Rubripirellula tenax: one gene and its partner. The protein of the gene in region 1 interacts with the protein of each later gene in a pairwise test. Links are inferred from orthologs where the notes say so. Each region holds a gene or a part of one and is shown on either strand. Other genes may lie near its edges.

What was found. The genes of interacting proteins can lie anywhere in the genome.
Region 2: the proteins of gyrA (region 1) and Poly51_RS11460 interact in binary tests that used the Escherichia coli proteins (3 or more experiments, as listed by UniProt). The link is inferred for Rubripirellula tenax from one-to-one orthologs.

The regions. Positions count from the first base shown.
Region 1 is NZ_SJPW01000002.1:374,984-378,509, forward strand. Bases 28-3,480 are described here. They hold gyrA (DNA gyrase subunit A), read left to right. Parts: upstream 28-412; coding sequence 413-3,280; downstream 3,281-3,480. Other genes in these bases: Poly51_RS07155 (MOSC domain-containing protein), read right to left, coding at 28-200; gap (type I glyceraldehyde-3-phosphate dehydrogenase), read right to left, coding at 3,431-3,480. Outside these bases: more of Poly51_RS07155, read right to left, coding at 1-27; more of gap, read right to left, coding at 3,481-3,526. UniProt on the Escherichia coli protein: A type II topoisomerase that negatively supercoils closed circular double-stranded (ds) DNA in an ATP-dependent manner to maintain chromosomes in an underwound state.
Region 2 is NZ_SJPW01000003.1:139,818-143,037, forward strand. The notes cover bases 74-3,220. They hold Poly51_RS11460 (DNA gyrase subunit B), read left to right. Parts: upstream 74-427; coding sequence 428-3,013; downstream 3,014-3,220. Other genes in these bases: rnhA (ribonuclease HI), read left to right, coding at 74-216; Poly51_RS11465 (thioredoxin domain-containing protein), read left to right, coding at 3,064-3,220. Also shown: more of rnhA, read left to right, coding at 1-73. UniProt on the Escherichia coli protein: DNA gyrase negatively supercoils closed circular double-stranded DNA in an ATP-dependent manner to maintain chromosomes in an underwound state.

The sequences.
Region 1 (3,526 bases):
AGCACCGCCTTATCGCGGCCGCCATGGTTCTTCGTGTTGGCGACCGAGTCGCCGACCAGCCCCATGGAGTTCATTTCCACGGGACCGTCGATCGGATTTTTGTAAAACGCCGTCGTCCATTCTCGGCGCGTCGGGTCTTGGGTCAACGGGTCGCCTTCGGTGACGACTCGGCCGCATTGGATACTTTCGATCACGATCATGAATGGGCTCCGAAGGAGGATGCGTAAGTATCATCCAGGAAACGGTTTGCGACAAGTGTTGGCGGTCTCCCCTGACGCTTCGGGTCGTTGTGAGGATGGGGTAAATCGGGTAGAATTTCGCGATTGATCGGCGGTCGGGTTCCTCGGCCTTTTGCGTACCTCCTCTCTGGATTTCTCCCTTGGCAGACGAAGACGGCAACGACGAAAACGAGATGGACGAAACCGGCGAGAACGGTGAGCCCGACCAGAACGGCGAGCCTGGCCAGACCGGCAATGGCGATACGAGTGACGCCGGTGACTTTACCCCGCCCGTCAAGGCGGGCGGCAGTGACATGGTTTACACCGGCACAGGGGCCGGCGCGTTCCGGATGATCGACCAGCCGATCGAGGACGAGCTTCGCGACAGCTATCTGGTGTACGCGATGAGCGTCATCGTCAGCCGCGCGTTGCCGGACGTCCGCGACGGTTTGAAGCCGTCCCAGCGGCGGATTTTGGTCGCCATGAACGACTTGAACCTGACGCCGGGTGCCAAGCGAGTCAAATGCGCCAAGATTTCGGGTGACACATCGGGTAACTATCACCCGCACGGTGAATCGGTCATTTATCCGACGCTGGTGCGGATGGCCCAAGAGTGGAACATGCGCCGGCTGCTGATCGACAAGCAGGGAAACTTTGGTTCGATCGCCGGTCTGCCGCCCGCTGCGATGCGGTATACCGAAGCCCGCTTGTCACCCGTGGCCGCGGCGATGTTGGAAGACATCAAGCTGGACACGGTCGACTACACCCCGACCTATGACGAAGTCCGCACCGAACCGACGGTGCTGCCGAGCAAGTTCCCGAACCTGCTGATCAACGGATCCGGTGGTATTGCCGTTGGGATGGCGACCAGCATTCCGCCACATAACCCGACTGAAGTTTGCGATGCCGTGATCGCGCTGGTTGAAAACCCCGACCTGACCGTCGAGGACCTATACGAAATCATTCCCGGTCCGGACTTCCCGACGGGCGGCGTGATTTGCGGCCGCGCGGGAATCCGCCGCGGATACAAGACCGGTCGCAGCACGATTCTGGTTCGCGGCAAGTGCGAGATCGAAGAAAAGAAAGGTTCGCGATCGCGGATTCTGATCCGCGAGATTCCCTATCAACAGTCGCGTGACGGCGTCGTCAAAAAGATCGCCGAACTGGTCAACGGCGACCGTATCAAGGGCATCTCGGGTATCCGTGACGAGAGCGATTTGAAAGAGCCGGTGCGAATTGTCATCGAGCTCAAACGGGATGCCGATCCGGACGTGGTGCTGAACCAGCTGTATCAGTTCTCGCCGCTGCAATCGACGATCTCGATGATCTTTTTGGCGCTCGTCGACGGCAAGCCGCGCGAGTTGACGCTGAAAGAAATGTTGATGGAGTTCATCCGTCACCGTGTCACCGTGATCCGTCGCCGGACCCAGTTTTTGCTGGCCCGCGCCCGTCGCCGTAAGCACACCGTCGAAGGTCTCTTGCTGGCCCTGGCCAACATCGACGAGATCATCAAAACGATCCGCGAAAGCCGTACGCAACCCGAAGCCAAGCAACGATTGATGGGCATCCAGTGCCCCGCGTCGATGATGGAACGGGCTCTCGGGGACGTCGGTTTCAAACAGTTCCAAGCCGAACGCGGCGTGGCCGATTCGTACCCGCTGACCAGCGTCCAAACGGACGAAATCCTGCGGATGCGATTGAGCCAGTTGGTCGGACTAGAACAAGAAAAGTTGGCCGACGAGCACGCGGCGTTGCTGGCCGAAATCATCGACTACTTGGACATCTTGGCCAACCAGTCGCGAATCTTCGGCATCATCAAGGACGATCTCGAAGACATGAAGCGTCGCTTCGGTGACGCCCGCCGCACTCGCATTTCGATGGAAGAGCTCGGCAACATCGACTTGGAAGACTTGATCACCGAAGAAACCATGGTCGTTTCGATCAGCCACCAAGGGTACATCAAGCGGACGCCATCGAGCGTCTACAACACTCAGCGGCGCGGCGGTAAGGGACTCAAGGGTGCCAAGAGCGACGACGAAGATCCCATCGAGCACCTGTTCGTCGCCAGCACGCACGCGTACCTGTTGTTTCTGACAACGGCCGGAAAAGTGCGTTGGCAAAAGGTCTATGATTTGCCGCAGTTGGCACGTGATGCGAAAGGCCGCGCGATCGTCAATCTTTTGAACCTCGAAAAAGACGAAAAGATCGCCGAGTGTTTGGCGGTCCGCGACTTTGACCAAGAAGGCTATTACGTCGCCATGGCGACTCGCAAAGGCTTGGTCAAGAAGACGCCACTGGAACAATACAGCCGACCCAAAAAAGGCGGCATCATCGCGATCAAGCTTCGCGAGGACGACGAATTGGTCGATGCCGCCGTGGTCGGACCGGGCGACGAAGTTATCCTGGTCACCGCAGGCGGCATGGCGATCCGGTTCCGAGAATCCGATTCGCGGCCGATGGGACGAAACACATCGGGCGTAAAAGGCATCGGCTTGGTCGGTGATGACGAAGTCGTCGGTATGGTGGTCGCCGATCCCGATGCGACACTGTTGACGGTTTGCGAAAACGGTTACGGCAAACGAACTCCGTTCGGACCCAACGTGCTTGGCGACGATGAGGAAGCCAGCGAAGAAGAAACCAGCTCGAGCGCCCGATACCGAACGCAAAAGCGCGGCGGCAAGGGACTTCGCGACATCCGCACCAGCGAACGAAACGGCAAAGTGATCGGCATCGCACGCGTCAACAACGACGACGAGATTTTCATGATGACGGCGAAGGGCAAGATCCAACGGATCGAGGCTTCCGACATCAGCGTCATTGGTCGTAACACGCAAGGCGTCCGAATCATGAGCGTTGACGATGGTGACAGCTTGATCGCCGTCGTTCGAGTTCCCGCCGAAGAAGTGTCCGAAGAAACCGAGCAAATCGTGACGGCATCGACATCACCAGCGACCCAGTTAGTCGGTGACGGTGATGAAGACGGTGCCGAGATGAACGATGATCGTGATTCGAATTCGGACGACGAAAATGAATCCGAAGACGAAACGTCCGGAGACGAATAGGGCGTCAGATCCGATTGACAGCACAGGTCGTGGTGACCTGTGGCCCGGGATAAGCGTTCTGCGGCCAAAGCAATTGCAACCGTAAAACGAAAAAAGGGTTCGGCAAGAATGCCGAACCCTTTCGTCTTTTGAATTCGCTATGCGATCGAATTATGCGATCTTGGCGACTAGGTCCAGGACCTTGTTGCTGTATCCCCATTCGTTGTCGTACCACGACACGACCTTGACGAATGTCTTGTCCAATTG
Region 2 (3,220 bases), on another replicon or contig:
TGGATGGCCGGGTGGAAGTCGCGCGGCTGGAAACGGAAAGAGGGCAGCAAGTTGGCGGAAGTCAAGAACGTCGAACTTTGGAAACAACTCGACGCGTTGATGCAGACGCACCAAATCAGCTACGAGCACGTCAAAGGGCACGCCGGCCACCTGGAAAACGAACGCTGCGATGTCCTGGCTGTTGCCGCATATCAGCGCTATCTACCGAAGCGTTAGTCGCGGCTTCGGCACCGCGATGATGAATCGGCCAAATCCTGGGGTTCCATCCAACTCGCTGATGCTCGTGTGGATTCACTCCAGGCTACCATCCGTCGCTGCTCCGCAGCTGGACCAGACCCACTGCGTTCGGGGCGAAAAAACGCTATAATCCCGGGGTTCGCACATTGGTGTGCTCACGTCCTTTTTCTTCGTCTTTTTGCAGGCTTTCATGAGCGACGCCCCCACCGCAGACACCCCCGACGAAAGTGCATCGGAAGAGAACCAGCCCGCGACCAACGCGAGCTCGGCATCCACCACCCAGGCGTCGACCATCCCGGCGGCCAACAAAGAGTATGAGGGCAAGGACCTTCAACACCTCTCGGACCTTGAACACGTCCGCGAACGGCCCAGTATGTACATCGGCGACGCCAGCAATCGGGGCCTTCACCACCTGGTCTACGAAGTCGTTGACAACTCGATCGATGAAGCGATGGCGGGCTTTGCCAAGTCGGTCAGCGTCGTCGTCCACACCGACGGCAGCGTCACGGTCGAGGACGACGGTCGCGGGATCCCGATCGACCGCCACGATCAATTGTCCGAAGAACTCGACCGCGAAGTCACCACGCTCGAAGGCGTGATGACGGTCTTGAAGTTCGGCGGAAAATTCAAGAAGGGTGCCTATCAAACGTCCGGCGGTTTGCACGGCGTCGGTGTCACGGTGGTGAACTTTTTGAGCCAATGGGCCAACGTCGAAGTCAGTCGCGAAGGGTTCACGTGGACTCAGGAATACGAACGCGGCATACCGACAACGCCCGTCACCAAGGGTCGTGTCACCAAGAAGACCGGAACCAAGGTGACGTTCAAAGCGGACGGCCAGATCTTTAGCACCACCAAGTACAGCTACGACACGCTGTACAAACGATTGCAAGAATTGGCGTTCTTGAATTCGGGCGTGCATATCAAGTACTTGGACGAGCGAAACGGCGAGGGCGGCGACTTCAAATACGAACGGGGCATCGTCGAATTCGTCGAACACCTCAACCGAGCCAGCGACCCAGTTCACGCCGACGTGATCCGCATCGTCGGTGAAAAGGATGGCGTCCAGTACGACATGGCGCTGCAGTACACGACCGAATACACCGAGAACGTCCAGTCCTACGTCAACAATATTCACACCACGGAGGGCGGAACCCACGAATCGGGTTTCCGCAGTGGTTTGACGCGGACGCTGAACAACTATGGCAAGAAAGAGAATCTGTTCAAAGGCGTCGCGCCGGCGGGCGACGATTTCCGGGAAGGCATCACCGCCGTCATCAGTGTTCGTGTGCCCGAGCCGCAATTCGAAGGCCAGACGAAAACCAAACTCGGTAACAGTTACGTCGACGGCATCATCAGCGGTGCGGTGGGCGAACAGCTTTCCAAGTACATGGAAGAGAATCCTCGCGTCGCGGTCACGATTGTTCGCAAGGGCATGTTGGCGGCGGAAGCACGCGAGGCTGCTCGCAAGGCCAAAGACTTGCTTCGCAAACGCAAAGATGCGTTGTCCGGCGGCGGCTTGCCGGGCAAACTTCGCGATTGCATCAGCAAGAATCGGGACGAGTGCGAACTGTACTTGGTGGAAGGTGATTCGGCCGGTGGATCGGCCGAGGGCGGACGGATGCGAGAGTATCAGGCGATTCTTCCGCTTCGCGGAAAGATTATCAACGCTTACAAATCTCGCGAAGCGAAGGTGCTGGAGAACACCGAAGTCCAATCGATGATCCAAGCGATTGGCACCGGCATCGGCGCCGATCAAGACTTGACCAAACGTCGGTATGACAAGATCGTCATCATGACCGACGCCGACGTCGATGGCAGCCACATTCGGACGCTGCTGTTGTGCTTCTTTTATCGACAGATGTACGAGTTGGTTGCGCGGGGTCACGTCTATGTTGCCCAGCCGCCATTGTTTCGTGTCCAACACGGCAAGAAACGGTACTACATCCAAACCGATGGCGAGATGAAGACTCAGTTGCTCGAACGCGGTTTGAATGACACGATCTTTGAAGCGGAAGACGGTCGGCGTGTCGAAGGCGACCAAATGCGTGCGCTATGTACGTCGCTGGCCGCAATGGAAGACGCCGTCGTCGCGCTGGAACAACGTGGCATCAGCTTGCGAAGCCACGCCATGCGTTACGATCCCGTTGCCGAGAAGCTGCCTTCCCTGCTGGTGACCCACGGTAACGAAGAAAATTGGTTCATGACCCAGGACGCGGTTGAAGAATTCTTGAACCAGCGAAACTTGACTCTCGACATCGAAGAAGACGACGACGACGAGCTGGAGATCACCGACGACACAACGGCGACTCCGGCCGAACCCAAGATCAAAACGCCACCGGACAACTTGGCCCACCTGACCGAATTGCACGAGGTCCGAACGATCAACAGCGGCCTGAAGGATCTGCAAACTCTCGGCTTCAGCGTCGACGATCTGATTCCGATCGAGCGAACGGGATCGACAACCGCGCGGTTCGAATTGGTACGCGGCGAAGACATCCGGCGTCCCATGGAAGATCTTCGCGGGCTGCTGCCCGAAGTTCGCGCAGCCGGCGAAAAAGGACTGCAAGTGACTCGCTTTAAGGGGCTGGGTGAAATGAACGCGGAAGAGCTTCGCGAAACAACCCTGGACCCGGCCAACCGAACACTGTTGAAGGTCAACTTAACCGACGCCGGTGCCGCCGACGAAATGTTTCGATTGCTGATGGGCGACAAGGTCGAGCCACGTCGCGAGTTCATCGAAACTCACGCGCTGGATGTACGAAACCTGGACGTTTAGAACCTCGATACCAGGCGACCGGTACCGGGCGATAGGAATGATTGGCGGCCATGAATCGACTCGCTGAATCGCTCTCGCCTTATCTGCTTCAACACCAAACCAATCCGGTGGATTGGTTCCCGTGGGGCGACGAGGCGTTTGAGTTGGCGCGGTCCACGGACCGACCGGTCTTTTTATCGATCGGGTATGCGGCGTGCCATTGGTGTC